Regions from separate parts of the Halomonas sp. HAL1 genome, predicted to be linked through region 1. Evidence: predicted binding sites of a transcription regulator. Region 1 holds the regulator's gene; each other region holds the start of a gene.

What was found. Region 1 encodes PhoB, which activates phosphate uptake and scavenging genes when phosphate is short. Its sites were predicted from a motif close to TGTCATANNNNTGTCANA; they were not measured.
Region 2: a site for PhoB is predicted at 4,703-4,720, ahead of Q3Y66_RS00975 (glycosyltransferase family 1 protein). Genes of this name have one in related genera too.
Region 3: a site for PhoB is predicted at 2,382-2,399, ahead of ugpB (sn-glycerol-3-phosphate ABC transporter substrate-binding protein UgpB). Genes of this name have one in related genera too.
Region 4: a site for PhoB is predicted at 4,528-4,545, ahead of Q3Y66_RS17505 (PhoX family phosphatase). Genes of this name have one in related genera too.

What each region holds. Positions count from the first base shown of each region.
Region 1 is NZ_CP130610.1:4,146,691-4,154,176, reverse strand. It holds gene epsC (serine O-acetyltransferase EpsC) at 1-146, shown strand, start outside; gene Q3Y66_RS19325 (LysR family transcriptional regulator) at 143-1,057, opposite strand; gene Q3Y66_RS19320 (hypothetical protein) at 1,122-1,478, opposite strand; gene Q3Y66_RS19315 (HU family DNA-binding protein) at 1,478-1,750, opposite strand; gene Q3Y66_RS19310 (NAD(P)/FAD-dependent oxidoreductase) at 1,877-3,097, opposite strand; gene Q3Y66_RS19305 (chorismate lyase) at 3,136-3,759, shown strand; gene ubiA (4-hydroxybenzoate octaprenyltransferase) at 3,795-4,688, shown strand; gene phoB (phosphate regulon transcriptional regulator PhoB) at 4,796-5,485, shown strand; gene phoR (phosphate regulon sensor histidine kinase PhoR) at 5,488-6,774, shown strand; gene Q3Y66_RS19285 (hypothetical protein) at 7,085-7,399, shown strand.
Region 2 is NZ_CP130610.1:202,740-210,225, forward strand. It holds gene Q3Y66_RS00955 (YqiA/YcfP family alpha/beta fold hydrolase) at 1-263, opposite strand, end outside; gene Q3Y66_RS00960 (entericidin A/B family lipoprotein) at 269-400, opposite strand; gene Q3Y66_RS00965 (sodium/glutamate symporter) at 1,326-2,777, opposite strand; gene Q3Y66_RS00970 (phosphatase PAP2 family protein) at 2,893-3,432, opposite strand; gene Q3Y66_RS00975 (glycosyltransferase family 1 protein) at 3,395-4,558, opposite strand; gene Q3Y66_RS00980 (porin) at 4,879-5,883, shown strand; gene Q3Y66_RS00985 (IS630 family transposase) at 6,121-7,134, opposite strand; gene phnE (phosphonate ABC transporter, permease protein PhnE) at 7,193-7,486, opposite strand, start outside.
Region 3 is NZ_CP130610.1:214,743-222,228, reverse strand. It holds gene Q3Y66_RS01060 (GIY-YIG nuclease family protein) at 1-79, opposite strand, end outside; gene Q3Y66_RS01055 (YchJ family protein) at 72-545, opposite strand; gene Q3Y66_RS01050 (hypothetical protein) at 732-1,043, shown strand; gene argE (acetylornithine deacetylase) at 1,102-2,274, opposite strand; gene ugpB (sn-glycerol-3-phosphate ABC transporter substrate-binding protein UgpB) at 2,506-3,831, shown strand; gene ugpA (sn-glycerol-3-phosphate ABC transporter permease UgpA) at 3,904-4,788, shown strand; gene ugpE (sn-glycerol-3-phosphate ABC transporter permease UgpE) at 4,827-5,669, shown strand; gene Q3Y66_RS01025 (sn-glycerol-3-phosphate import ATP-binding protein UgpC) at 5,672-6,727, shown strand; gene Q3Y66_RS01020 (RNA polymerase sigma factor) at 6,803-7,486, shown strand, end outside.
Region 4 is NZ_CP130610.1:3,752,899-3,760,384, forward strand. It holds gene Q3Y66_RS17485 (LacI family DNA-binding transcriptional regulator) at 1-122, shown strand, start outside; gene Q3Y66_RS17490 (LysR family transcriptional regulator) at 191-1,084, opposite strand; gene Q3Y66_RS17495 (hypothetical protein) at 1,267-1,590, shown strand; gene Q3Y66_RS17500 (ferritin-like domain-containing protein) at 1,581-2,183, shown strand; gene Q3Y66_RS17505 (PhoX family phosphatase) at 2,329-4,464, opposite strand; gene Q3Y66_RS17510 (YbaN family protein) at 4,663-5,037, shown strand; gene Q3Y66_RS17515 (Lrp/AsnC family transcriptional regulator) at 5,045-5,551, opposite strand; gene Q3Y66_RS17520 (1-aminocyclopropane-1-carboxylate deaminase) at 5,782-6,798, shown strand; gene mgtE (magnesium transporter) at 7,099-7,486, shown strand, end outside.

The sequences.
Region 1 (7,486 bases):
GGCGGAATGCTTTTTTGGGTGCAAACGCCGTTGTGCTTGGCAATATTGAAGTTGGTGAGGGCTCGCGAATCGGTGCTGGCGCCATTGTCACAAAAAGCGTAACCGCTGGAGCGACGGTGGTGGGACTGCCTGCGACCGCGCGCTAATTCACATCGCGAAACGCTTGCATCCAGCGCTGCAGGTGGCGTAGCAGCAGAATGCTAGCCTTGGGCTGTTGGCGGCCTACGCGCGTGACCATGTGGGCCTGGGAGCGCTGAAAAAGCGGATTATCTACCTGACGCGCCACTAGCGTGCCAGCTTCTAAATCGTGTGCGACGGCAAAGGAGGGCAGTAGGGTAATGCCCATGCCGCTGCGCACATACTGTGCTAATACCACCATGGAATTTGTATTCATTGCCATGCGCGGGACTATACGAGACTGCTGAAATGCTTGGTCGACCATTTGACGCACCCCATGGGTGGTGTCCCACATGGCCATCGGCTGGGCGCTAAGCTGAGTCAGCGTGAGAGGTGACATCTGGCTGGTCAATGGGTGATCCGGCGGCAGAATAGCCATCAGTGGCTGAGGACTGGATGACCAGAAACGCAGCTGGGGATGGGTACGCTCATGGAACATCAAGCCGATATGACTGTGATCGCCGACAATGGCGTCAATAATGCCCGAGGTGCCTGCGGTATGGATGTCGAGCTGAATGCCCGCATAGCGTTGGGTAAATTCGTGCAGCGGCGACGCTACTAGGTCACTGACAAATCCTTCACCGACGGTGAGCGATATCTTGCCGGTTTCCATGCGCTGGTAGGCTTCAAGTGACGCGATAAAGCCTTCGTCCAGTGCGCCGCGACGCTCGCAGTATTCAAGCAGCATTTCACCGACCGGGGTCGGTGAAATGCCGCCGCGCTGACGCTCCATGAGGGTGGCTCCCAAGGCTTCTTCCAGCAGCGAAATTTGCCTGCTGACTGCCGAGGGAGCAATGTCCAGACGCGCCGCAGCACGGCGCACTGAACCAGACTCCAGGGTAACGCGGAAGTACACTAAGCGTTGATGAGGTATGTCCATCGATAGCTGTTATACCTCTGCCTGGTTTACCCTTTGCTGATCGCTCAATACTGCAAATACTGGGCTACAAATATTTGAGCAGCTTCTGCAGCTTGTTCATATCGGCGGAGTCGCCCACTAAACGCACGTTGCCACTCATCATGCCGTCAAGAAAGGCCTGCTGAGTTGGCTTTTTGAGCACTTTTAACGCGGTGGCTTGGTCTCGGAAACGCAGTTCAAGGTCTAAGTCGACGGGCAGCCCTTTACCGGTGCTGATACCTTTCGGCGTCATCCGGTAGTGGCGGGCTATGCTTAGATCTTCCGTGGCAATTCCCCAGTCCAGGCCGCGCATGCGTTCTAACTGTTCACGAAAGCGCGGCTTGCGGCGCAGGGCACGTTTGAGCAATATGCCCAGTAGCCACAGCGTCAGCTTGAGCTTCATTAGGAAACGGCGTCCTTAAGTCCTTTGCCTGGCTTAAAGGCAACATTTTTGCTGGCCGGAATTTGTAGTGGGGCACCGGTTTGTGGATTTTTACCAGTACGTGCTGCGCGCTCACGTACCGTAAAGGTACCAAAGCCGATCAGAGCGACATCTTCGCCCTTAGCAACGCTGTTAGTGATTTCATCCAAAATAACGTTCAGTACTTGGCCTGCTTTGTCTTTTGACAGGTCGGCACTTTCAGCGATGGCAGCAGCGAGTTCAGGTTTGCGCATAAGAAATCTCCCTTTAGTAAACAATCGAACTTTTGTTAAAGAATCGAGCGTAAAGCAAATGCAGGTTGTTGGGCGCGTCATTAGCACTAGGTAGCTTCTCTAGCCTAGTCGTGAACGCGACGAAAATCAGCCTAGCAGCGTAGGTGCTGCTCTGGAAAGCTCCACTTTCCTTCTCACGCAGCCCCCTGTCAACGCAAAACCAATCAAACGTCCGTCTTTATTTTCGGCTAACGCACTGATATCGCCACCTTCGCCTTCAATTCGCCAGCGTTCAGGTGGGGTGGTTGGCGGGTAGGCTACCACTGGCAGCAGGGGTGTTTTAACGACTATTGGCCAAGCGCCAAAGCTGACCGACGTGGGAGTGCCCGCAAGCGTTGCCGCCAATGCCTTGGCGCTCGCTTGCAGCGGCTGCACGTACATGGCGTTAACGCCATCGACGCAGGCGACATCGCCCAGGGCGTAAATATCGGGGTGTGAAGTACGCAGTTGGCGGTCAACTTGTATGCCGCTCGGCGATACGTTAAGACCCGCGGCTTCGGCAAGCGCCGTACGCGGTGTTAGGCCAGTTGCCATTAGTACGAGATCGGCGCTGATAGCCTCGCCGTTATCCAACCGTAATACGATGTCATCACCGCTGCTGAGTGTTAGTGAATCTATCGTGCGGCCTAAGCAGAGTCGGATGCCTGCCTCATTGAAGGCATCGCCCAGGGCGTTGCCCAGTGGCGTGGGCAGCAGGCGGGGCAGTAGCGTAGCTTCAGGCGCTATGACACTGACGTGATGACCTCCGGCGTGCAGGTCATTAGCAAATTCACAGCCGACCAGCCCGGCGCCAACAATCGCCACCCTTGCTGAGCCTTGGCCTAACGCCTGATGAAAGCGTCGGTAGTCGTCTAGGTCATTAATGGTGAAGCAGCGTGGGGCTACGCTGGGGTCGATGCTGAACGGCATCCTGGGGGCAGCGCCGGTGGCTAATACCAGTGTTTCGTAGCTTAGTTTTGAAGAGCTTAGTTTTTCATAGTTGGGCGCTTGTCCAGCGTCGAGAAGCAGTGTCCGGTTATCCACATCCAGTGCCGCCACGGGGGTGTGGGTAATGATGCGGGCGTTTAACTCATCGCCCAGCTCGGCAGCGTTTCGCTGGGCCAGTTTGTTGGGCGCTAGGCCTTTAGCGAAGCCGGTGGAGAGTAACGGTTTGCTGTAATCGTCACCGCTGTCAGCACTAATCAACGTGATTGACCGCTGGTCACCGAGACGGCGCAGTGCCCGGGCTAAGCCAATCCCGGCCATTCCCGTGCCAATAATGACCAGCGCAGCGTGGGATGAAGAGAGCTCTGGTTGTGAGGTGGGCATGCAGACACCAAAAAAGTCGCTGAAACAAAAGCCTGTTAGTGCTGCATGTTACACTAGCCGACCCGTTTATTGCCCTGGAGAACTTGGTGACGCCTGCAGCTTTTCGGCAAACTCCTCACTTTTCGCGCTGGCGGCCCGTTGATGCGGCGCGACCTGCCATGAGTACTTCCTGGTGGCAGTGGGTTGCCTCAACCGACTCATTAACCGCCCGCTTAATAGCCGCAGGAGGTGAAAAGCAGTTTCGCGTTCGACTGCTACGCCAGGGCGTAGGCTGGCCGCGAGCGGATGAGGCACGGGCGTTGGGCATTGCTCCCAAACGCTATGCATGGCTGCGTGAAGTCGCGCTGTGCTTGGATGAAACGCCGTGGGTGGTGGCGCGCTCCGTCGCCCCGCTTACTCAGTTAAAGGGCCAGCGTTTGGAAGGGTTAGGTGAGCGCTCGCTAGGCAGTTGGTTATTTCGTCAGCCAGGTTTAATTCGCGGGCCGCTTGAGGCCACTACCCAATCCTCCTTATTTGCTCGTATGAACGGTATCGAAAGTGACTGTACCTGGGGCCGACGTTCAGTGTTTTATCACGGCGGTAATCACGGTGGGCTGTCGTTATTGGTGCAGGAGTATTTTTTGCGTGCGATGGCGGATGACCTTGATCTGCCATCGCGCTAGGCTAGCGCCTGCATCTTATTTTTCGTGAGGTAAGCATGGATCGTTCACTGTTGCGGCCGAAGGGATGGGCTCGCGTGGCAGATTTTATACAGCTGATGCGTTTGGATCGACCCATTGGCACTTGGCTGTTGATGTGGCCGACGCTTTGGGCGCTGTGGATTGCCGCTGAAGGGGTACCCGGCCGTGATGTGCTGCTGATTTTTGTGGCCGGTGTTTACGTCATGCGCGCGGCTGGCTGCGTGGTGAACGATTATGCAGATCGCCATTTCGATGGCCATGTGAAACGCACTAAGCATCGCCCGCTCGCCACAGGTCGAATCAGCGAAACCGAGGCTCAATTGCTGTTTATTGGTTTGGTGGCCGCAGCGTTTATTCTGGTGCTACTGACTAATTGGTTTACGGTGCTGCTCTCGCTGGGCGGGGTATTTCTGGCAGTTATTTACCCGTTCATGAAGCGTTATACCCATTTTCCCCAGGTGGTGCTGGGGGCGGCATTCTCATGGGCAATTCCAATGGCCTTTGGCGCCGTGCTGGGCCATGTGCCGTTGGAAGCATGGCTGCTTTTCTGTGCAAACGTGCTATGGACGGTGGCATACGACACGCAATACGCCATGGTCGATCGCGACGATGATTTAAAAATTGGCATTAAATCGACAGCCGTGCTGTTTGGCGACGCGGATCGCCTGATAATCGGCCTACTCCAGGTAGCCACCCTGGGGTTGCTGGCATGGGTAGGCTGGCGGGTCGGGTTAGGTGGGTTCTTTTGGCTAGGGCTCGCTGCAATGGCGGCAACTTTCCTGCATCAGCAGCGCTTAATTCGTTATCAGGAGCGGGATCCCTGTTTCCAGGCGTTTCTGAATAATCACTGGTCGGGGCTGCTGATTTTTACTGGTATTGCGCTAAGTTGGTGGCCTGCGGCGGGTCAGTAACTGCCATTGTCATGTAACTGTCATCAAGTCATGGTGTTATCGTCACTGACATGTCATTGAACTGTTTTTCTTTGAACTGGCTTTTTTGCACACCGTGAGGCTCTGGTATGACCGCCAAAACCGTTCTGATTGTCGATGATGAATCGTCGATTCGCGAGATGATCGCGGTAGCGCTGGAAATGGCTGACTACCGTGTGCTCGAAGCAGATAACGCCCAGGATGCTCATGCCATGGTGGTTGACCACCAACCTGATTTATTGCTGCTTGACTGGATGATGCCTGGCACCAGCGGTATTGAGCTGGCTAGGCGTTTGAAGCGCGAAGAAGCTACCGCCGAGATCCCGATTATTATGCTGACCGCTAAAGGCGAAGAGGATAATAAGATCCAAGGGCTTGAAGCCGGTGCCGATGATTACATCACCAAGCCTTTTTCTCCACGCGAATTGGTGGCACGGCTGAAAGCGGTGCTGCGTCGTGCGACACCGCGTGGCGTTGAGGACCCGATTGAGATTAATGGCCTGTTGCTTGATCCGGTAAGCCACCGGGTAAGCGCTCACGGTAAAGCGTTGGAAATGGGTCCGACCGAGTATCGTCTGCTGCAGTTTTTTATGACCCATCAAGAGCGCGCTTACACACGTAGCCAACTGCTTGACCAAGTATGGGGTGGTAATGTGTATGTCGAAGAGCGTACGGTCGATGTGCATATTCGACGCTTACGAAAAGCGCTGGGCGATGTGCATCAAAACCTGATTCAAACGGTTCGGGGTACCGGATACCGTTTCTCTGCACGGGTGTAAATGTGCGCCTATGGAGCCGTGAACTGTGGCGTCTAGCGTGGCTGGCCACACTGGGTACTTGTTTAGGCTGGTTATTGGGCTCAGCAGGGCTAGGGCTTGCGGCAGGGCTTGCAGTATGTCTGTTTTATCACTTGCGGCAGCTACGCGAACTTTATTTATGGCTAACCCTACATCCTCACGATGAGCCGCCTGCCGCTCACGGTATGTGGGGTGAATTGTTTGATCGTTTATACCGCTATCAGAAAAGCCAGCGTATAACGCAAAGTCGGCTGCGTGCTACCTTGGCCCGTATTCAAGAGTCGTCTGAAGCGATGCGTGACAGTGTGGTCATGCTCGACCGCCACGGTGATCTAGAGTGGTGGAACAGCGCTGCAACGAACATGCTAGGGCTACAAACTGCCCATGATCGTGGTCAGCACATTACCAACCTACTGCGCGAGCCAAGTTTCATCCGCTACTTCAATGCGCGGGAGTATGGCGAGCCGCTAACGCTGACATCGCCGATTGACGAGCGTCGAATCCTGCAGTATCAAATTACCCTGTACGGTGACGATGAACGGCTGGTAATGGCCCGGGATATCACGCGCTTGCATCGCCTGGAACAGATGCGGCGCGACTTTGTTGCCAACGTCTCTCACGAGCTGCGCACGCCGCTAACCGTCCTTTCCGGCTATCTGGAAACCTACAGCGATATTGCTGACCAGTTGCCTCCGCGTTTGGGCAAAAGCATCAACCAGATGCAGGAACAGACGCAGCGAATGCAAAACCTGGTCAATGATCTATTGCTGCTCTCTCGGTTAGAAATCGACCAGGGGGGGAAAGATCACCATCCGCTGTCGCTAGGGCCTTTGCTACAAAGCATCTGTGATGATGCGCTGGCGCTGTCGAATCAGCGTCATACCATTACTGTCGCGCTTGAAAGCGATGCACGCCTGCTGGGTAGTGAACAGGAGATTCGTAGCGCCATCTCTAACCTCGCCTTCAATGCCGTTCGCTATACGCCAGCAGGTAGCCACATCACCTTACGCTGGAAAGCTAGCGCGACTGGCGGCGGCTGTATTGATGTGGAAGACAATGGTGAAGGCATCGATCCCGTCCATATTCCCCGACTAACCGAACGTTTTTACCGTGTCGATAAAGGCCGTAGCACCGCAACTGGCGGCACGGGCTTAGGCTTGGCGATCGTTAAGCACGTACTATTACGCCACGATGCGCAATTACAGATTGAATCCCACCCGGGTAAAGGGGCGCTTTTTCGCTGCTCATTTCCCGCTTCACGTCTTGTATAGGGCTCCGTAAGCGACCTCTCGCACCATACCTGTAAAGGTGTGTAATATTGGCATGTAAGGTTGGTAAGAGTTTACTCATGTGCCATTTTTACACAGCTTTTAAGCTTGGTATTTCTATTTTAACAGAACGCTACAGCTTGGCTTGTTTTAATTAATACATTGATTTTTAATTGCTTTATCCTGTTTTTTGGCATTTGGCATGCCCGCTGCATTGTTAAAGATAAGGAAGACGACCGCAGGAAATGCTGGCTTTTATAATAAGCCCTTCTTTCTTAACCAAGCGGTAATAAACAGCGATCGGAGGTGGAATATGATGTCCAAGGATTTACTCAAGAAAGCTGGCATTTTAGGTGTATCTTTTGGTTTGATGGCAAGCCCGTTAGCATTTGCTCAAACAGATGAAAATTCAGCTATTGATGAAAATCAGGGAATTACAGCTGAAGAGCAACCAATGGATCCCCAAGGTACTGATAGTTCAGACGGTCATAATACCAAAGACATGACTAATGATTTAACCCATGACGAAGGTGATGAAGCCAGCGACATGGATCCTCAGTCAAGCGGTCACTCAGATGATGCTGAGTATGACGACGATGAGCTTGTAGAAGAAAACAGCGGTAGCTAATTGTTAATTATCATTTAGATATCAAAGAATGTCCTTTCAACGGATGAAAGGGTGATTGACAGGATGTTACAAAGGCAAGGATGCTTT
Region 2 (7,486 bases), 310 kb from region 1:
AGAACGGGCTGCTGCGTGCTGACGGCCGCACTTAGCCACCCACCCAGGCTTGAACCTGCCAACACACAGTGGGCAGGGTCGTCACCGCGCTCGGCTAACACTTGTAAAAGATGCTGAAGACGTTGCTGGGGCTCTGCCATGCCTCGATAGTCCATCACCACGGGCTCACAATCATCTAGTTTTTCAGCAACGCCTTTTAGTGCCTGGATTTTAAGTGCCCCTGGGCCGCTCTCTAGGCCGTGGGATAAGTAAACAGTCATCATCACGTTTAGCTCGCTGAGCGTTGGATAGCTTCTCCACCCTGTTCGATATCCTCACCAGCACCCCGAATGGTATTGCAACCACTTACCAACAGAAGTGTAGTCATGACAAGTATGGCAAGCGCAATAGTACGTTTCATAGTGGTTTCCTCGCAGGCATGGGCGTGCGTCAAACATTGATAGAGCTGTCAGGACACTTTTTAAAGCAAAGTGGGAAGGTTCGTTAGCAAAAATAATCGCTGTTGAACCGTTTCGCCATCATTTTAATGTGTTTCAGCTAGATAGATGTGCCTCAATGAGGTGTGCTTATGTCGCATGTGCCAGTTCTACACATCAAAAGTGCAGGGAAATTAGCCTGTTTGGAGATTCTGGTTATTTTTAAGCCATTGTTTTTTATTATTATTACTGGTTATTGGTATGGATTGGCGCAGTCCCTGCAGCTACTCAGTAGTTGCTTAGAAGTTCAGTTGTTTAGCTCTAGCCGGTAGATAATTGTTATTAGTAACTGAGTGAGTGGGCTGAGAGGCAAAAGGAAGGCAGGACGCCGAAAGACAAACAGGGAGTTAAGTTAAAGGACAATCCGCCCACTCACTGGTTGCAGCGCAAGGAGGCGCTGTTCATCAGACCAAGGAGTGGAATCGGTGCAAAACGGCCATCTCGTGAAAACGGGGTGGTCTTTTTGCGTGCGAAAAATATTTTAAGTTATTGATTTTTATATATTTTAAAATTTAGCTTTTTGCATCGCTTTTGTACACACAGCTCTCGTACAGATAAAACCTGTGTTTTAGTCTATCCTTTCGATAAAACCAAATGTAGCGGTTAGAAAACGTCAACGTAACGACCGCACACGACCAGGGACAAGATTATGGCGATGGCATTGATGTTATGCATGTTTGTTTTGTTCTTAGGGTTTTCAGGAGTTGGGGTGTATATGATGTTTAAGACATCCTTCATGGCCACTATAGACGAGCGCGATGACATGCCACCCGACATTTAATCAATTGCTCTAACCATAACAATTATCTAAAAATAACTAAAATGCCCGCGTTTAGCGGGCATTTTGCGTTACTGCTTCCAACGGCCTTTGCCTCTTTCAGGCACCATACGGCCAAAGTAGAGCAAGCCAAATGCAAGCCAGCCCACGGTTAATAAGGCGGTAAAAATAAGCACCGCTAGGGCACCAAATTCGGCAATCAATGGTAAGGCGGCGGCAGTGAAAAGCCCGCCACCGACAATTGGTTCAAACATCAGCTGTTTATAACCAAAGCTCTCAAACGCCCCCGATTCATTTTTAGGGTCTGCCATGCGCATGAGCAGTAACCCCGTGACCGTGACCCCCATCGATTGGCCAAAATCACCGACCCCCCGTTCAAACCAGTTGTCAGGTATCACTCGTGGGGCGATAACAATCAACACAAACAAACCCCAGGCAATACCTGCTACTGAGAGCATCAGGAAGGGCAGGAAGTACTCACCTAAGGTGGTAAGCGAGAGGGTCGCAAGTGCGGCCACAATCGTAAAATCGAGTGCGGTGCCAGCAATGCGCGACATGGTACGACTAGATACATGACGCTCTAACCCAAAGCGCATCACCACTAGTTGAACAATGACCCCGCCAATCATGGCGATGGGGAACAGCGGAACATGGGCAAGAATTTCCAAGCCACCATCGCGCGCCCAGGTGACTTGTTCAATCCACTGTAAGCCTGAAAGAATCAACCAGCCAATCACAATGGCGATACCCACTAAACCAATATGTAAGCTGAGAGGGTCCGTCGTGCCCGCTTCTTGTGCCAAATCCTTTTTGAACTCACTGTAGTCTTCAGCGGAAGGGCGGTCGTCTTTGCGCATTAAGTCATCGGGGTCATCGGAATGCTTGTTCTCATCGTTAAGTGAGATGATCCCCCTGCGCACAGCAATATTGATCAACACCGTACCAATCAATACCCCTGCGACAATACCTACCGTTGCCAAGCCCAAGGCAAGGTCGGCCCCTTCAGCAAAACCTAGTTCTTCAAAGGTGCCTGCCATGCCAGCCGCGGTACCATGACCCCCTTCAAACCCGATTTCGATTAACGCCCCTACCATTGGGTTCATATCAAACATCGGCACCAGCACCAGTAGGGCCAAGCTCAAACCAACAACGTATTGGCCCCACGCCATGGTTTGCCCGACCACGACCTGTGGCCCGGCGCGTAGCCAAATAGTGCGTAGCCCAGGGATCACTTTGCCAATAAACAGCGCCGCGAACACTACGTTAATCAATAGCCCTGGCAGTGCCGCCCAGCTCTCCTGAACATAGGCTGGAAACAGCCCTGGGCTGTCCTCAAAAAAAGTTGGAAGAAAACGGCCGATAACATCAGGGCCCAGTAGTAAGAGTATTAAGCCGCCAATGACCGAACTAGGTAGGAAGAGACGTCTTATCCAGGGAAGCCATAGCCGCAAAGCATTACTGGCTAGAAGCACTAACGCAATGGTGACTAGCGCTATAAATAATTCACCAACCGTCATGGTCATCACATCACTCCTTGATGTTAGCGCACCGCTAATAACGCTAAGCGGGAGCGTTCAAAAAAGACAAGATTGAATTAACCATAGCGCTTAGTGACCAATTGCGCGATCACGGGAGGAGTTACCCCATCCAATAAAGGCTGATCAAGGCAAAGGCATAGCCCAACGCAGCGCCTGCCAGTACATCACTCACATAGTGCAACCCCAGCCCGACTCGGGAGATCGCAATCAGCAGGGATAACGGTAGGATAACCGGTAGTAGCCAGGGGGTGTGAGCGGCTACTAATACGCTAAACATCACCGCATGCATGGTGTGGCCGCTGGGAAAGCTATAACGATCACGTGCCGGTTCACAGCACAGGATGCCCTCGCTATAGGTGATAAAGGGCCGCTCACGACAGAGGCGTGTTTTTACCAGGCGATATACGGCCACGGCAAACAGCGCAATAACGCTGTACTGCATCAGCCGCCACGAGCCGTTTGGTTGAAGCCAGGGTTGGGCCAGAATCAGCAGCACCCATACCGGCCAATCACCTAAGCGGCTGGCGGCTTGCAGGGTAATGCGCCAGGGGCGATACAGCGAGAGCCGCGATATGCGCTGGCATAATTGCCACTCTAGTAAGTCAAGACGGTCGAATACGACAAGCGGACGCGGGCGCATGGTGAGCCTCCTGGGCTTGGTGTAAATAACGCAAAAACTGCTCGGCAATCCCTGTCCAGCTCTGTTCAAGTGCACGTAAGCGCGCTACTCGACCTAGGCGCGCGTAGTCAGCGGGGTGCTGGCACAGCTCGACCGCTGCCTGCTGAAAGGCAGTGCTATCACCAGCGGCGACGGTAACACCGTTATAGCCACTATTAATGAGTTCGGCGCTGGCAGCATGGTCATAAGCCACCACGGCTAAGCCGCTGGCCATTGCTTCTGCAACTACATTCCCCCAGGTTTCTGAAAGCGAGGGGAAAATAAACAGATCGGCACTGGCATAGTGGCGAGCCAGCGACTCCTGCCCCACGAAGCCGGTGAAATGTGCGTCCGGTAGAGCTTTCTCCAGCTGTGCCCGCGCAGGGCCATCGCCCACGATGACCTGCGCGATATCAGGACGTACTTCGCGCATGGCTTGAAGGCTTTCATGAAGCAGGGTGAGGTTTTTTTCGGCGGCTAACCGACCAACGTAAAGTGCGACGGGCTGATGTTCGCCCACGCCCCAGCGCTGGCGCAATTGCGTATCACGATGGGCAGGTGAGAAGCGTTCTCCGTCTAGTCCACGTGACAGCACATGGATATCCCGAATCCCTTGCTGTTGAAGCGTATTAGCTTGCTGATGGGTAGGTACTAACGTTAGGTCGCAGCCGTTATGAAAGTAGCGAAGGTAGCGCCGTGTGGTCGATGCCAGCCAGGTGACACCATAATCTTCACAGTAGTGGTCAAAGTTAGTGTGCCAACCCGCCACTAGAGGGATATTGAGCCGCCGCGCTGCTTGGCGAGCAGCCCAGCCGAGCGGGCCCTGGGTTGCTAAGTAGATAACATCGGGGCGATGTTGGTCCCAAAAGCGCCGCAATGTGGCGGGTGTGACTAACCCCACCTGTACATCGGAGTAGCCGGGTAAAGCAAGGCGCTGCACTTGCAGTTCGTTGTTCACCCCCGTCGCAGGACTGGTGGTTCTTGGGCGAGGACGAATAACATCAACTGGCACTCCTTGCCGACGGAGTTCGTAGCTTAACCGGCTCAGCGTATGGGCAACGCCATTGATATCCGGTGACCATGTTTCACTGACGATGCAGAGCCGCATAAGCGATCCATCCCTTTATCACGTTTTTATGCAGTGTGGGCAGAGTGAATGACACTGCAGAGTCAAACAGGTGAACAAGTGATGACATGCAAATTATAATTAGCTTATAAGGAGCGATAGCTATTCACTTGAATAACAGTTAAATATTAAAGTAATATGACAATATTATTTAAAGAGCATAAAAAAATAAGTTCCCGAAAAATTAAAACTTTAAGATTAATGAAATATAACTACTTTAAAGTTCCCTGCGTTGAGGCGTTATTCGTCCTTCATTGTGCCTTCGCAAAGTGCAAGCATTAACTACTTCAATGGGAACAATCATGTTTAAAAAAACGACACTGGCCCTGGCCGTTAGCGGTCTATTGGCAGCCTCTGCAGCACAAGCAGCAACCGTTTATGACCAAGACGGTACCGATCTCGAAATCTACGGCCGTATTGCCATGGGGTTTGAAGGCGGTGGTGTTGATGACGGTGTTGATAACGGTGAAGAGTTCCGCAATTTCGGCTCCCGTCTGCGGATTACCGCCGGCCATCAAATTTCCACTGATCTACGTGCATTTGCGCGTGTCGAGTGGCGTTTTACCGGTGATGAGCGCAACCAGGAGTCTGGTTTCGATGAGGTGCGTAACAGCTACCTAGGCTTGGAAAGCCAGCAGTTTGGTACCTTCATGGCCGGTAACTATGATAGCTTCTACGACAGCTACGTTATGACGCCGTTCGATGTCTACGTTGAGCGCGGCTATGAGTTTGCGGGTGGTGGTACCCAGGCACGCGGCGACTCTATTGGCTATAAAACGCCTAAAATGAGTGGTTTTCAGGCGGTTATTTCTGCCAAGCACTTCTCTGAGCGTGGTTTGACTGAAGCCGAGCAGACTTCCGAAGGATCCGTTATCGCTACTCAGGGCGGTGTTGTCTACGAAACAGGCCCCGCTCGCTTAGCGCTTGGTTATGTGGAAGATACGGTACGCGGTGGCGGTAACGGTGAAGTACGTTACGGCGCTACGGGCGAGTTTGCCGTTACGGATGCTTTCGCTGCTCGTGTTGGTTATGAAACCCGCGGGGATGACGATGTTAACGGTGGTGGTTTCGATAAAATCGGCGTTGGTGCTACTTACGCTATCGATTCCTGGAAGTTCTTCGCCGATTACTACAACATCGACGTAGATGGTGCTAGCGATGAGCGTAACGCTTGGGCGCTAGGGTCAATGTACAAGCTGTCTAGCAATTTCGATATGTTCCTTGAGCTGAACGATCGTAACCTGGATGCTGTAAATGACTTCGAAGAAGATATGTACTACGCATTAGGCGCTCGCTATCACTTCTAATTAATAGAGTGATGTTAGTGTTGCTTTAGTTCTTTAGCTTTTAGTTAGCTCGCATGTTTCGATCTTTACCGGTGTGGATAATTCCACACCGGTTTTTACGTTGTCTTTAATATATTTTTATATGTTTTTGTTATATTAAATGACGCGTTTTCTGATTTGCGAGGAGAGTTGTTCAAAACCAATGACGACGACCAGAATAACCAAAATAATGGTTAACGCACGGTCATAATTAAGTGGTTATGCAAAAGTTATTGAGTAATCAGTGCCGTAACCATTACATACTTTTTTGACCGCTTCACAAAGCTTATCGAACGAACTGTAGGCTGTTAACGGTAGCCACCGGTATTTGATTTCGCGCCAAAGGATTTCGATCAGATTCAGCTCCGGCGAATATGGCGACAAGTAGACCAGGTGAATGCGATGTGCCATCCAATCAATAAGTTTGCGCTGGAACGCCTTGGAACGGTGCATCCTGGCATTATCCAGTATCACGACGGCGAATGCGTCAGGGTCTTTATGTGCCGCAAACTGATCAAAGGCTTCTATAACGGTTTCAGTGGTCACTGAGTCGGTGGTCATATGGTGAAAAAACTCACCTTTTCTGGTGAGAAAGCCCAGTACATTCAGCCGTTTGCTGTGTGGGTAGGCCGTGACTTCCCAGGGCTTGGCTATCGGGCTCCATGCATAAGGAAGTGACGATGATTGCGAGAAACCGGCTTCATCAAAGAAATAGAGATCGCACTCACCATCATCTTCCCACTCCTTCAATACATTGATTATCTCTTGCGTATGGCGGAAATCCGCTTCGTCACGATGTGCCCTCAATGAGCGGCGTATCCGCTTACAGCTATAGCCTTTTTTTAACGCGCGCCGCAACGTGTCCTGGCTGACGACGTTACCTGTCTGCTCCTGAAACTTGGCATGGAGGACAGGCAATTGATGGGGATACTCTTCAACCAGTTGTTCTAACACAGCAAGATCGCTCTCGCTGAGAAGGTGCGGGCGTCCTTCGCGAGGCTTGTCTTGAAGACCTTCAATACCGTCTGCTTCCCATTGGGATAACCAAGTCGATACCGTATCGCGCTTAACCCCAATAATATCGCGAATCTGGTTAATCGTATGGCCCTTGTGGTTGAGCAGAATGGCGTGGGCCCGACGACGTAGTGCTCTCTTTTCGCCGTACTGGTAGGCTTCATTTAAGATACGTTGCTGGTCAGGTGTTAAAGAAACGAAACGTAAGCGCCGAGACATGGTTCTGTATTTTACTCTGATGGATCTTTGTTCTTTATACGCGATAATTTATGCAGAATCACTTAAATAAGCGCATCGCAGCCGCTAGTTCAACCCCAATACCGCCTGCACCTACCAGTCCAAGTGTCACCGCAGAACGCAGCGCTTTTTCGACGCTATAAAGGCTAGTGGCGGTCATCGATGCCAGTGTTTCTGGCAAAATGGCACCGCCGATCACTGACAGCCTGCCAGCGCCAGTCGCGCTTAACGCTTCCGATGGACCCGGGTGAACCTCTTCAATACGCTCTGAAAAGAAACGGGCCGCAAAGCCGATGGTATCCATCACAATGGCAAGCACTCCCGCAATAGGGCC
Region 3 (7,486 bases), 320 kb from region 1:
AAGTTCCGCGCTGGCACTCCAGTAAGTAGAGATACCATTGCGGCTCGGCTTTCCGAGGCTGAACGATGCCACTATTCACCGCAACAACCCTTTAATTTACGCCCGCTACCACATAAGCACGGGGCATTACGGCGCGGCTTTAAACGGGTAAGCATCGGGGTGCCGTCGATATACCACCAGCGCTGCTGCTCTTTAACAAAGCGGGAAACTTCCTCTAATACATGCCAGCCTTTTTGCTCTCGTCTTCGTTCATAAAAATAGGCCTTAAAATGGACATAGCCGCTATCTTCAAGCGGCGGCTCTGCTGAGACAATGGTTAGCGACTTCCACGCAGTGTCGGGATCCGACCCAAGTTCTGCTGGCCTTGTAGTAGGGTGCCACGTGGCTAGTAAGTAGTCCCTGAGGCCCAATGCAAAAGCCGAATAGCGAGATCGCATCAATGTTCCAGGATCCAGTGCGGCGGCGCCTTGATGGTACCGGCCACAGCAGCTACTCAGCATTAAATCGCTACCACAGGGGCAACTTACATCAGTCGTGCGGGTCATAACCTAAGCTCTTTAGCCATCTCTTCTATAGCCTAACCGATACGTCCTATGCGCGTCGCCCAGCGTGTATCAGTATTGTTTCGATATTCACGCTGGGTTAGGTATATAGTAGTGTGGCAATACATTCAGACGACGGAGTACGAATCACGATAGATCATTCTTTCCAAAATTTTTGGAGGTTCTCCTATGAAGGTCTTTAAACCGGAATGGCAGTGCACGTTTAGCGTAAACGAAGGCGCGGAAGAATCAGCAACTTGGAAAGAGAAAATCGCGTGGCGGCTCAGGGGAGTTGCGGATCGGCTGGAAGGCGGCGGGCGCACGGTAAAAATCGATTATCGCGTGACGCCAGCCGTTAGCCCACAGGAAGTGGATACTTGCTTAGGCAAGGGCTTCGAAGTAACTCAGCGCCTGTTGACGCAGTTAGCCCAACAGCAGGCGTGCGAAGATGTGATGCGCCATGCAAAAGCTGAGCTGTTTGAACAACATCCTCAGCACTGAAATGGTAACGCCAAAAATCCCACCCCTTTAACCGGGTGGGATTTTTATTGGGTGACCATTAACTTCCTTCAGCAGGCCTTTCGAGCGCCTTACCCATTTTGGTTAGAAAGTCCTCGCACGCTTCAAGCTGCTCAATGTCGACATATTCATCGGGCTGATGCGCCTGGGCGATGCTGCCAGGGCCAAGAATAATGGTCTGTAAGCCCTGCCCTTGAAACTGCCCCGCTTCTGTAGCGTAAGCCACCGCATGGTTGCAGCACCCTGCTGGCAAATGGTCTTTGGCTAAGCGAAGCACATGGCCGTTATCGCGGTCGGCCAAGCCCGGCACTGTCACGTTTAGCGGCTCAGTGGTGATATCAACGTGCTTGCCTTTGGCCTTAAGCTCACCGGTTAGCTGTTCACAAAACGCCTCAAAGCGCGCGTATATCTCATCGAAGGTATCGGTCGGCAGGTGACGGATTTCCCACTCGAACTGACACTCCCGCGCCATAATATTGATGGCCGTTCCGCCTTTGATTTTGCCTACATGTAGGCTGGTGTGAGGCACGTTAAAGGCTTCATCAACTCGCCCCTCTTCGACCAACGCCGCCATGGTGTCTTCAATAAAGGTGACGAGTCTTGCCGCCACGTGAATGGCTGAGGTGCCTTGATTCACTTGGCTGCTATGAGCTTCCTGGCCAGTCACCGTAGTGCGCAGGTTGGTAGCGCCTTTCTGCGCGACCACAGGTTGCATGCTGGTGGGCTCGCCAACAATCACATGAGCGGTGGTGGAGTAGTGCTCGTAAAAGCGTTTAATCAGGCTGGGCGCACCCACGCAGCCGATCTCTTCATCGTAAGAGAAGCCAAGATAAATGGGCTGCTGCAGAGGCGCTTTCGCCCAATTAGGCACCATCGACAAGACACAGGCGATAAAACCTTTCATATCGCAGGTACCCCGCCCGTAGAGCCGCCCATCATTACCGTCGCGCAGGGTAAAGGGATCGCTCGACCAAGGCTGCCCTGCCACCGGCACCACATCGGTATGCCCGGAAAGCATTACTCCACCTGGGGCATCGGGGCCGATTCTTGCGATCAAATTGGCCTTGGTGCCGCAGGGGCTCATCACCCGCTCGGCGCTAACGCCCACCTCGGCCAAATAGCCTTCAACATACTCAATCAGCGCCAAATTGGATTCGCTGGAGGTGGTGTCAAAGGCAACCAGTTTTTCGAGTAGAGCGATAGCGTGAGGCATTATGTTCTCTTTCCAAAATAGCTTTTCAGCAACAGCTTTTTAAAAGTAGCTTACCGCTAACCCTAACACCCCTCAGACTCTTCGCCTACTCTGCCCGGCACGCCAGCTGTCATCTTGTATTCACCTTGCCTTCATCAAAACGTCACCGTCACTTTCTACTGTTCAGTGCATCCAAAAATCTTAACAACCGCACTGCATGCCTGACTGAGTTCGGGCCCACAAGGAGCTGTTATGTCACGTTTTACACTGCACACGATTGCCGTTGGTGTGGCAACTGCCAGCCTAAGCCTATCCGCCCAGGCCGCCACGGAAATTAGCTGGTGGCACGCCATGGGCGGTCAGCTCGGTGAAATTCTTGAGGGCATCACCGAGGATTTTAACCAGTCACAAGACGAATATCAGGTCACGCCCAGCTACCGCGGCACCTATGCCGAAACCATGACCGGTGCCATTGCCGCTTTCCGTGCCAACGAACAGCCACATATCCTGCAGGTGTTTGAAGTCGGCACCGGCACCATGATGAACGCCAAAGGCGCCATCTACCCGGTATATGAACTGATGGAAGAGCACGGTCGCGCTTTCAATAATGAGGCCTTCCTGCCCGCCGTGGTCGGTTATTACACCGATACCAATGGCAACATGCTCTCTTTCCCGTTCAACTCTTCTACGCCGATTATGTACTACAACCGCGACGTATTTGAGGAAGCGGGCCTCGATCCTGAACAGCCGCCCGAAACGTGGGAAGCGCTGGCAGAAGCCTCTCGTCAAATCGTCGAATCCGGGGCGGCTAGCTGCGGTTTCACTTCGTCTTGGCCTAGCTGGGTAATGCTGGAAAACTTCTCCGCCATGCATAACTCGCCGCTCGGCACATTGGAAAACGGTTTTGGCGGCATGGAAACCGAGCTAAATTTCAACAATGAGCTGGTCGCCCGTCATTGGGATAACCTACACGACTGGCAGGAAGAGAACATTTACCGCTGGGCTGGCCCCGGCACCGGCCCGGATTCAGAGCCGATGTTCTATTCCCAGGACTGTGCGATTTTCTTTGGCTCTTCTGCTTCCCGCGCCGATGTCGCCGCCAACTCAGAATTTGAAGTCGGCTTTGGCATGCAACCCTACTACGATGACGTAGAAGGCGCACCGCAGAACTCGATTATCGGTGGCGCTACGCTCTGGGCACTTCAAGGCCACAGTGATGAAGAGTATGAAGCGGTTGCCGCTTTCTTTGAGTACCTCTCTCAGCCTGAAGTACAGGCAGAGTGGCATCAGCAAACAGGCTATCTGCCAATTACCCAAGCCGCTTGGGATTTGAGTGAAGAGCAGGGCTACTACGAAGAGAACCCCGGTGCGGATATTTCTCTGCAGCAAATGACGCTCAACGAGCCGACCGAGAACTCGAAAGGCCTTCGTTTTGGTAACTTCGTCCAAATCCGCGACATCATCTCCGAAGAGATGGAAGCCGTGATGACCGGTGGCAAATCGGGTCTGGAAGCCGCAGACGACGCGGTAGAGCGCGGCAATGCGCTGCTGCGTGACTTTGAATCCGCCAACCAGTAAATAAGCACTTACTTCGCCGCCGACCCTCTTGGGTCGGCGGCGAAGTTATTTTGATAGGTTGAAGAGCTGCCCATGCAAACTAAACGCATGACGTTTCCGGGGCGATGGTTGCCTTTCGCGCTGCTGGCGCCCCAGGTGATTGTGACGCTGATCTTTTTTATCTGGCCTGCGGGCCAGGCGCTGTACCAATCGCTACTGCGTGAAGACGCTTTTGGGCTGCGCTCTACGTTTGTGGGCCTGGAAAACTTTGCCCGCCTATTTCGCGACGGTAGCTACCTCAATTCGATGTCGGTGACCGCCATATTCGCTGTTGGCACCACGCTGGTATCGATGTCGGTGGCGCTACTGCTGGCTAGCACTGTGAACCGAATGATTCGTTCACGCAGCACCTATACCACGCTCCTCGTTTGGCCCTACGCCATTGCGCCTGCCATTGCAGGTGTTTTGTGGTGGTTTATCTTCAATCCTTCCATCGGCATCGTGCCCTATATGCTGGAAATGGTCGGTTACCAATGGAACCACCGAAACTCGGGGAGCGACGCCATGCTGCTGGTCATTCTTGCCGCGGCCTGGAAGCAGATCTCTTACAACTTTCTGTTCTTTTTGGCGGGTCTACAGTCTATTCCGCAATCGCTCATTGAGGCAGCCTCAATTGATGGCGCCAGCCCTATCAAGCGATTCTGGACGATCATTTTCCCACTGCTTTCGCCCACGACCTTCTTCTTGATGGTGGTTAACGTGGTGTACGCCATGTTCGACACCTTCGGCATTATCCACGCCACTACCCAAGGCGGACCGGCTCAGTCGACCAATATCTTGGTTTACAAGGTCTACGCCGATGGTTTTGTAGGCCTCAATTTGGGTTCATCCGCGGCTCAGTCGGTGATTCTCATGGTGATTGTGGTGGTGCTCACAGTGATTCAGTTCCGCTTTATTGAGCGGCGCGTTAACTATTAACGAACGTACTATTAAATCGGCCTCGTTGGAGTGTTGTCATGGTTGAAAATCGCCCATGGGCCAATTTTTTTGCCCATACCATATTAATCATTGGTGTCGCGCTGGTGGTCTTTCCGGTTTATATCGCCGTTGTGGCCTCGACCCAGGCGCCGGGTGAGTTAATGCGTGGCACCATGCCGCTGCTACCTGGCAGCCATGGGATCGAAAACTATACCCAGATGTGGCAGTCGGGCATATCGACAGCTAACTCACCGCCTGCCGCGCTGATGCTTTGGAACAGCTTTGTGATGGCCATGGCCATCACCGTGGGAAAGCTGTCCATCTCCCTGCTTTCCGCCTTTGCGATTGTCTACTTCCGCTTCCGTTTTCGGATGTTCTTCTTCTGGCTGATCTTCGTCACCCTGATGCTGCCGGTTGAGGTGCGCATTATCCCCACCTTTCAGGTGGTTGCGGATCTTAATATGCTCAATAGCTTTGCCGGGCTGTCGATACCGTTAATTGCCTCAGCCACCGCGACCTTTCTGTTCCGACAGTTCTTTATGACCATCCCCGAAGAGATGCTCGAAGCCGCCCGAGTCGACGGCGCCGGGCCGTTCAAATTCTTTAAAGACATCTTGATGCCGCTCTCCGTGACCAACATCGCAGCGCTGTTTGTGATCATGTTTATTTATGGCTGGAACCAATACCTCTGGCCGCTGCTGATCACCACCGACCCCAACTACACCACCATTGTGATGGGCATCCAGCGCATGACCTCGGAAGAGAACCCACAATGGCACCTGGTGATGGCCGCAGTGGTAATGGCAGCGCTGCCGCCGGTATTAGTGATTCTGTTTATGCAACGCCTGTTTGTGAAAGGCCTGACCGAGACGGAGAAATAAGAATGGCCAGTATTACCTTGGAAGGGCTAAAGAAAACCTATACCGGCAATGTAAACGCGGTGAAAGGTATCGACCTACACATTGAAGACGGTGAATTCGTAGTACTGGTCGGGCCTTCGGGCTGCGGAAAATCCACCCTGCTACGCATGGTAGCGGGGTTGGAAACCATCACGGAAGGCACGCTAAAAATCGGCGATCGGGTGGTGAATAAACTCGAACCCGCCGAGCGCGATATCGCCATGGTGTTCCAGAACTATGCGCTCTATCCACATATGACGGTGTACAACAATCTCGCCTATGGCCTGAAAAACCGCGGCTTTAAAAAAGATGAGATTGAGAAGCGCGTGCGCGTTGCCGCCAAAATGCTTGAGATCGAAGAGTTTCTGGATCGCAAACCGCGCAAGCTCTCCGGCGGTCAGCGCCAGCGGGTGGCCATGGGCCGCGCCCTGGTGCGCGACCCAGCGGCGTTTCTGTTCGACGAGCCACTCTCGAACCTGGATGCCAAGCTGCGTGTGCAGATGCGCGTGGAGATCAAGCAGCTACAGCGGCGCCTGAAAACCACCAGCCTGTACGTGACCCACGACCAGCTGGAAGCCATGACCCTGGGCGATCGCTTAGTGGTACTAAACGCCGGTCAGATTGAGCAAGTGGGCACGCCCATGGAGATCTACGCCCACCCCGCCACCATGTTCGTCGCCGGGTTTATCGGCTCCCCCGCCATGAACATGCTGCCGGTGGATTACTTGAACGAACAAGGCGCCAACGGCCTGCTGGATAACCTGCCAGAAGGCACCGATATCGTCGGCATTCGACCGGATGATATGCACTTGGCTCCCCCCGAAGCGCCGCATCTGATTGTCGACTCAACGCTTGCGCTGTTTGAAGCCGCCGGCGCCGAAAGCCACCTGTACGTGACCCTCGCCGATAGCGACCAGCCCACGGTCATCCGCGTGTCGGGCCAGCCGCCAGTCGCCGAAGGCGAAACCCTGCGATTTTTTGTGACCCGCGACGCGCTGCATCCTTTCAACAGCACCACGGGAAAACGCACAGGGGATTGAACGCCTCCCCCAAAAAAACAAGTCAATGGAGAAACCATGCGCTACGTTTGAGATAAAGCTTCCGAATCTACCTTGATGAGTACTGAACCTGCATCCATTGATGACCTGTATCGTGAGCACTCCCGGCGCGTGCAGGCGACGCTGATACGTCTGCTGGGGGATTTTGAGCTGGCCGAAGAAGCCATGCAGGATGCCTTTATGGCGGCTATTCAACAATGGCCGGTTAACGGCAAACCTGACAACCCCACGGCATGGCTAATTCGCACCGGCTACCACCGCGGAATAGACCAAATCCGCCAACGCAGTACTGCTCGCCGTCGGGCTCACTTGCTATTACCCATAGAGCTGTTACCTACAGAAGAGACGCTGGATCTTGAGCTAACGGCTATCGAAGACGACGCCTTGCGGCTGCTATTCACCTGCTGCCACCCAAGTTTGAGCATGGAAGCACGGATTGCCCTGACGCTGCGCGAGATGTGCGGCTTGACCACTGAGCAAGTAGCCAGCGCGCTACTGATGAAGCCTACGACGCTGGCACAGCGTATCGTACGAGCCAAACGCAAAATTCGCGATGCGCATATTCCTTATGCCGTACCTACCCAGGAAGAGCTGCCCGAGCGCCTACCCGATGTGCTCCAAGTCATCTATCTGGTCTTCAATGAAGGCTACTCACGCAGCACGGGAGCCAGCGTGGTCGATATCAGTCTTACCCAAGAAGCCATGCGACTGGGCAATGAGCTGACACGGCTACTGCCCAAG
Region 4 (7,486 bases), 390 kb from region 1:
CACCTAGAGAAGAGATGGGCCGCCTCGCCGCCAAGGAGCTTATACGGCGACTAGGCGGCAAAAACGTCTATCGCCGCCAGCACGATGTGGGCTTTACGCTTCAAATCGGCGGCAGTACTTAGGCTCAAGCACGATAGACAGCGCTGGAGCCAGACAGATGTTCATATATCGATGTAATTAAAATATGAACTCACCCCTCCCGAAAGGCCTCCACCACCCGTTCGGCCAATACCTCGCTAGCATCGCCACTGCCTGCACGCTTTACCAGCGCTACTTGGTAATCGCCTAGCGGGGGCAGCGATTCGTTGTGCAGACGTTTCAGCGGCGGCCGGACCAAGCTTTTGGGGAAAGCCGTCACGGCCAAATCTGCCAACATAGCGGCTTCCTGCCCGGCACAGTGGTCGCAGGAGTAGGCAATTCGGTAATTCATCCCGGCGCTATCCAGTGCTTGGAGTGCAATTCTACGCCATGCACACCCCTGTTGAGCCAGTGTCACCGGTAGCGGCGAACGTTGTACGGCAACACCATCCTCCCGGCCCGCCCATACCAGCGGTTCGCTATGCACGATCTCGCCACGAGTCGCCTGCCCAGGTTCCCCCGCCATCACCAGGGCCAAGTCAAGTTCCGCCTCATCCAATCTAGCAAGCAGCTCTATGCTGCGACCAACAACGACATCGACCTGCACGGCCGGATGTGAGCGCGCAAACTGGGCCAGTACGGTGGGCAGTACACGCCCAACAACGTCATCGGTAATGCCAAGCCCTACACGCCCTTCCAGTGTGGGCGCCAGGAACTGCGTCACCGCCTCTGCATTGAGTTTCAGCAGCCGTCGGCCATAGCCAAGCAGCACTTCCCCCTCTGCCGTCAGGCGCACGTGGCGCGCTTCGCGTACAAATAGCGTCTGTCCCAGTATCTCTTCCAGGCGTTTGATCTGCATGCTCAGTGCGGAAGGGGTCCGAAACAGCTGCTGGGCAGCGCGAGTGAAGCTGCCACTTTCCGCAATCGTTACAAAGCTGCGCAGCACTTCACTATCCAGTAGCGGCAAGGCAGTCCGGCTGCTCACCACATTCGTTAGCTGATTCATCACGCCACCTTTCAGAAAAACTTAAAGCACAGTGTAGTTCTTTTCGTTTGATTGATCCAAGGCTGTGCACCAAGCTAATTATCAGAGGTCGCGACCCTCCTTCTTATTAACGATAAATGACACCCACTTCAGCAGGCGTGCAGGCGCTGTGGCTTAGAGCAGGTGTACGATGGAGGTGTGTAATGAATCACAACAACCCTACCCAACATGCTCAGTATGCTTGGCAGCAAGCCAGCCAACTGACGCCACCGCCTAAACCGCCCCGGCTGGAGTTTTATATGCCAGCGATGCCATCGCTGACCTTGATTCACAGGCTTGAAATGCGTTGGTGGCGCTACCGGCGTCGGCAGCTTTTTCGTCGCCACGTCTTGCCCCTGCTGGCCTACGACGACCAAGTATTGCGGGATATTGGCCATCGTCGGGAAGCTATTCTCTGGGCCAATCAGCTGCCACTGAGCGTCGATGCCATTCAAGCGTTAGAAGAGCAGAGCACTCATTGGCGTTAAAACTTAACTTATATATATTTATCGCCCATACATTCCTTGCTAGCTTTAAACCGTCGCATGGATTTGCGACGGTTTATCTTTTTATCAGCATGGAGCAAATCATGATTATTAAAAACGCTAACGAGCTTTTCGTTCGGCTACTTTCTGAGACAAATAGCGCAGAAAAGCAAATGACCCGCGCGCTGCCCAAAATGGCACGTGCCGCGGATGACCCCAAGCTGGTCGATGCTTTTAAACATCACCTTGATGAAACCCAAGGACAGGTAGAAAGACTAGAGCAAGTCGCTGATAGCGTGCCTGATATCCGTATCAAACGGCTGAAGTGTTACGCCATGGAGAGCTTAATAGAGGAAGCGCAGGAACTGATTGAAGCGACCGAAAAAGGCGCTGTACGTGATGCGGGCCTGATTGGTGCTGCACAAAAGGTAGAACACTATGAAATCGCCACCTATGGCACGCTGTGTTCTCTTGCAGAGCAGTTAGGTTATACCGAAGCTAAAAACATCCTGGCCGAAACGCTGAAGGAAGAAAAATCCGCGGATGATAAGTTGAATACGTTAGCGAAAGAGAACGTTAACAAGAAAGCTGGTTAACTTTTTATAAAATGCTTTTATAAAGTGTTTTTATAGGGTGGGCTTAATTAATCAAGCCCACCCTTTCCCGCTCGTTTTAGCAATTGGCACTATTAGCTAAGCGCTAGTGCTATCACTACGTTATGCATTAGCAACTTAATAGCTTTTACACTCCCACCGGGCCGCCGTCACGCTTCTGAATCACCACGGTCGCTGCGCGGGGGCGCACTTGACCACTGGCGGCAACCGTAGCGTCTTGCACCAAGGCGCTTGCGTCGGCTGGCCAATTGCCCGGATGCTGAATGTTGATAAACAACGCGGTCTTATCAGGTGTGGCAAAGATGCCGGTCACTTCGCAGCAGTTCGGCCCCACCGCAAAGCGTTTGAGCTGCTGCTGGTTGCTACTGTTAATGACGGGGCCGGTGCCTTGAATATCATCGAGACCATTAGGCACGACCGCAAGCAACTGGTCGTTGGTGTACTCGGTGATACCTTCATAGCCGTTATCGGTCTGGATCCAGAGAATGCCCTGACCGTCGCCACGCTCGTCGAACCATAGTCCATCGGGACTGGCAAACTGGTTCATTTCCGTCAGGCCCGAGTGGTTATCCGTATCATCGATAGCCGCACCAAACACAAACACTTCCCAGGCAAAGGCGTTCGGCAGACGACTTTCACGCCAGCGGATGATGTGTCCCGCCTCATTATTGGCGCGTGGATTAGCCGCGTTGGTCGGTGCCAGATCGTAACCGACGCCATTCTGTTCAAGACGCTCGCCGTCGTTGGTGTACGTCGGGGAGGAGTCCTCAGCGGTGCGCTGGCTATTATTGGTTAGCGTGAGATAGACATCGCCTGAGGCAGGATCAACAGAGGCCCACTCAGGACGGTCCATCGGCGTGGCGCCCAGCAAATCCGCTGCATCACAGGTATTGATGATAATGCCCGCTTGATCATCGCTGGCAAGCCCCAACGCCGCGGCCAATGTGCGGCCATCACGCGTTTGAGCATCCGGTGTTAGCGGCAGCCATTCACCGCTGCCATCAGCATGAAAACGGGCCACGAACAGCGTGCCGTTGTCCAGGTATTTGCTGCCAATGACAAGACGGTCATACGCTTCGCCGGGGCGATTGGCGTCGGCCGGGTCCCAAGCAACGTCGGAGACGTATTTATACACATACTCGTTGCGGGCATCGTGCCCCGAGTAGTAGACCACCGGCTGACCGGCTTCCAGCTTGCCTAACCAGCATCCTTCATGGCGGAAACGCCCAAGCGCTGTCCGCTTGACGGCCCGCACTCCGCTATAGGGATCAATCTCCACCTGATAGCCGAAGGTGCGTGCCTCATTGCGATAATCATCCTCCGCCCGCTCGCTACGTGGGGTGATATCAAAGCGGGCGAACTCACCATTCTCCTCGGAGGCATCGCCTGCGGATGTGTCCCAACCATAGCGGCTTTTGTCCGTGGGGATGCCGATGCGGGCGTCGCCCTGAAAGCGCTCGCCACGATTGACGAAGATATCGGGCCAGTTCTCTTCACAGGCAATATAGGTTCCCCAGGGGGTTACCCCATTACCGCAATTATTGTTCGTGCCGCGGGTTTGCATGCCTGTCGGAGAGAACTGTGTCTTGACGTAGTCACTGCCAGCCACGGGCCCGGAAAGTTCCATCACCGTGGCGCTGGTGAAGCGGCGGTTATATGACGAGCCCGGCACATGCGACCATTGGCCGTTGGCGTCTTTTTCGACTTCGACAAGCGTGACACCGTGAGCGTTGATCTCGGTGCGCGACTCATCTGCTGGCCGCTGGCCCTCTTCGGCATTGGTGGGGCCGCCCTGAGGTGCCCATAGTGCGGCTTGGTCGATATATTCGTTATTGAGCGCCAGCACGAAACGACGCGAGGCGTTGTCGGCGTCCAAGGCAAAACCGGCCATGCCATCATGGTGCATGCCGACACTTTCCGCCTGCCGCTCAGGTGTCATGGTTTGGTCGGCCTGCCACGCATCGCCTGTGTTCAATGGCGTGCCCCAAGGCACCAACACCTGGGCCACATAGCCTTCCGGCACCACGATCGCGTCGGTGAGCGAACCGTGCACCGCTTCAAAAGCAAGCGTCAGAGGCGTTTTCTGCGCGCCACTGGAAGCCAACGCCTGGGCAGCGCCACCAAAACTGAGCATCGAGGCAGCAGCGACTCCCAAGCCGCCGCGCATCACATCACGTCGGGATACGTGCCGCGCTAATACCTCAGCAAAAGGCTGATTGCTACTGCGGTTAAACAGGCGATGATCTTCGATCTCTTTACTCATGGTGGTCTCCCCCTGATCGTTTGTATGCCAACGATTGAACGTTAGGAGACACTAAACAAGCTAAATGACAGGACGATGACGGAGTATCTGCATTTATATGAAGACTAACTACCTGCATGGCGAAGCCGTGATATAAGACCATACTTATTAACACAGAATGCAATGCACTGAGTAACAGCGAGCCAATCGGGAGCAAGGATGAGACTGATCAGCATCATATGGGTGGCGTTGGCGGCTATTAGTTTCAGCCTGGGGCTGGTGGGTATTTTTTTACCGCTAATGCCCACCACTATTTTTATGCTGATCGCTGTTTACTGTGCCTCCAAAGGCTCACCGCGCTTTGAAGTCTGGATCCGCTCCCGCCACTATGTCGGGCCATTGCTGATCACCTGGGAGCAAGAGCGCGCCATTCCCCGGCGTGCCAAGCTCGCAGCCGTCAGCATGATCGCGTTGAGTGCATTGATCGTGGTCTGGTCGCTCGACCAGGGCTGGCTGCGCTGGGGTGTGGTCGCTTTCCTTATAATGATCGCTCTGTGGTTAGCTACCCGTCCTGAGCCCTCTTCTTCGCCTTAACACATCACTAAATCGGCACCTTATGGGTCGAGACCACTTCACGCAGCCCCATAAATGAGCGGATCTGGCGCACGCCGGGCAAGTAGAGCAACTGTTCGGCGTGCAGCCTGTTGAAACTCTGACTATCCCGCGTGCGCACCAACATAAAGTAGTCAAACTCACCGGTCACCACGTGGCACTCCATACAGCCGGAAACCTTCTGGGCTGCCTCTTCAAAGGCGGCGAAGGATTCAGGCGTCGAGCGATCCAACACCACGCCAATCAATACCACCATGCCTGATTGGAGCTGTTCCGGGTCCAGATGCGCCACGATCCGACTGATCACCCCATCCCGCTTAAGCCTTTCCACTCGGCGCAGGCAGGCCGCAGGGCTTAGGTTAACGCGCTCGGCCAAGGCCACATTGGAAAGCGTGGCGTCGTTCTGAAGCAGCTTGAGGATACGCTTGTCGATACGATCCAGTTCACCCGCTGGCTGGTCGGCATCTGAGCGCGAAAGTGATCGCTTTGCACACACTAATAGTGTCCTTATTGTCTGTTTATCAAAATTTAAAACCGATTTTATTTATTTATATCACTTTTTATTGCCTATAAAACAGATAATTTGCAACACAAATAATAACGTCACCGCTTACTATAAAACGATGCTAAATATAAAAATTTGCGAGCACGCCAAGGTTTCACATCTACCCTCGCTAGGCAGTTTTTATGCCGCTCTTTCTCGCTTAGAAGTAGGAGATTTTTTATATGAATCTTGATCGTTTCCCACGTTATCCGCTTACCTTTGGGCCTTCTCCCATTACCCCCCTCAAGCGGCTAAGCGAACATTTAGGCGGTGAAGTAGAGCTATACGCTAAGCGCGAAGACTGCAACAGCGGCTTAGCCTTTGGCGGCAACAAAACCCGTAAGCTGGAGTACTTGATTCCTGAGGCACTGGAGCAAGGTTGCGATACGCTGGTGTCGATTGGCGGTATTCAGTCGAACCAGACTCGTCAAGTTGCTGCTGTCGCCGCTCATCTGGGCATGCAGTGCGTGCTGGTGCAGGAGAACTGGGTCAACTACTCCGATGCGGTGTATGACCGCGTGGGCAATATCGAGATGTCGCGCATCATGGGCGCCGATGTTCGATTGGATGATGCTGGCTTCGATATCGGGATCCGCCCCAGCTGGGAGCAGGCGATGGAGGATGTGCGCAAGCGGGGTGGTAAGCCCTTCCCGATTCCCGCAGGCTGCTCCGAGCATCCTTACGGCGGCTTAGGTTTTGTGGGCTTTGCCGAAGAGGTGCGTCAACAGGAGAAAGAGCTGGGCTTCAAGTTCGACTATATCGTCGTGTGCTCAGTGACCGGCAGTACCCAGGCAGGGATGGTGGTCGGCTTCGCCGCCGATGGCCGCGCCCAGCGAGTGATTGGCATTGACGCCTCTGCCAAACCCGAACAAACCCGCGAACAAATCCTGCGTATCGCGCGCAATACGGCTGAGCTGGTAGAGCTGGAAGGCGGCATTGCCGATGACGACGTGATTCTGGATACCCGCTATGGTGGCCCCGAGTACGGCCTGCCCAACGAAGGCACGCTAGAAGCCATTCGCCTGTGCGCCCGTCTGGAAGGCGTACTCACCGACCCCGTTTACGAAGGCAAATCGATGCACGGCATGATCGACATGGTGCGTAACGGTGAATTCCCAGCAAGCTCCAAAGTCCTTTATGCCCACCTGGGCGGTGTGCCTGCGCTTAATGCTTACAGTTTCCTGTTTAGGAATGGATAGGCTCTGACCAGTTCGATCCCCCATTCACTGCCCGCCTGGTGCGAGACCTGAAAGTCTCGACTAGGCGGTATTCCAGCTTCTGAAGCCTGTCTCTATTCTCTGCTATCTTCGTCCCTGCCTTCCTCGTCCCTACCTTCCTCGCCCTTGCCGCACATCAGAACTCAACGCCTCCCGGCGCAGACAATGCCGTGCCAAAAGCCGGGATGGCTTTCAACCAAGCCTGCCGATAAGATCCATAGTGAGCCATCACGAGCTTTCAAGTGGTTGTGTTAAAAATGAGTGTTTATAAGGATGGACTCTATGCGCGATGATGAAAAATATACCAATACCGAGGAGCAACTGCTGTATCTTCAAAAGTTATTAGATGAAGAAGATACCGCTGCCCTCAAAGAGCTATTCACAGAGCTCGATATATTAGCGATTGCGCGCACGCTTGAGTCGTTCCCCGCTAAAACCCGTGATTTACTTTGGGATTACATTCCAGACGATGTGCTTGGTGAAGTTTTAGCAGAAGTCGATGAGGATATTCGCGCTGACTATATTGAGGATCTTTCTGCCAGCGATGTTGAACAGATAGTCAGAGGCTTGGATGCCCAGGAAGTCGCCGAAGTTCTTGATGTCGCCGACGAAGAGATCAAAACCACCGTTTATGCCAGCTTGGATCAGGAGATACGCGCCCAGGTTGAGA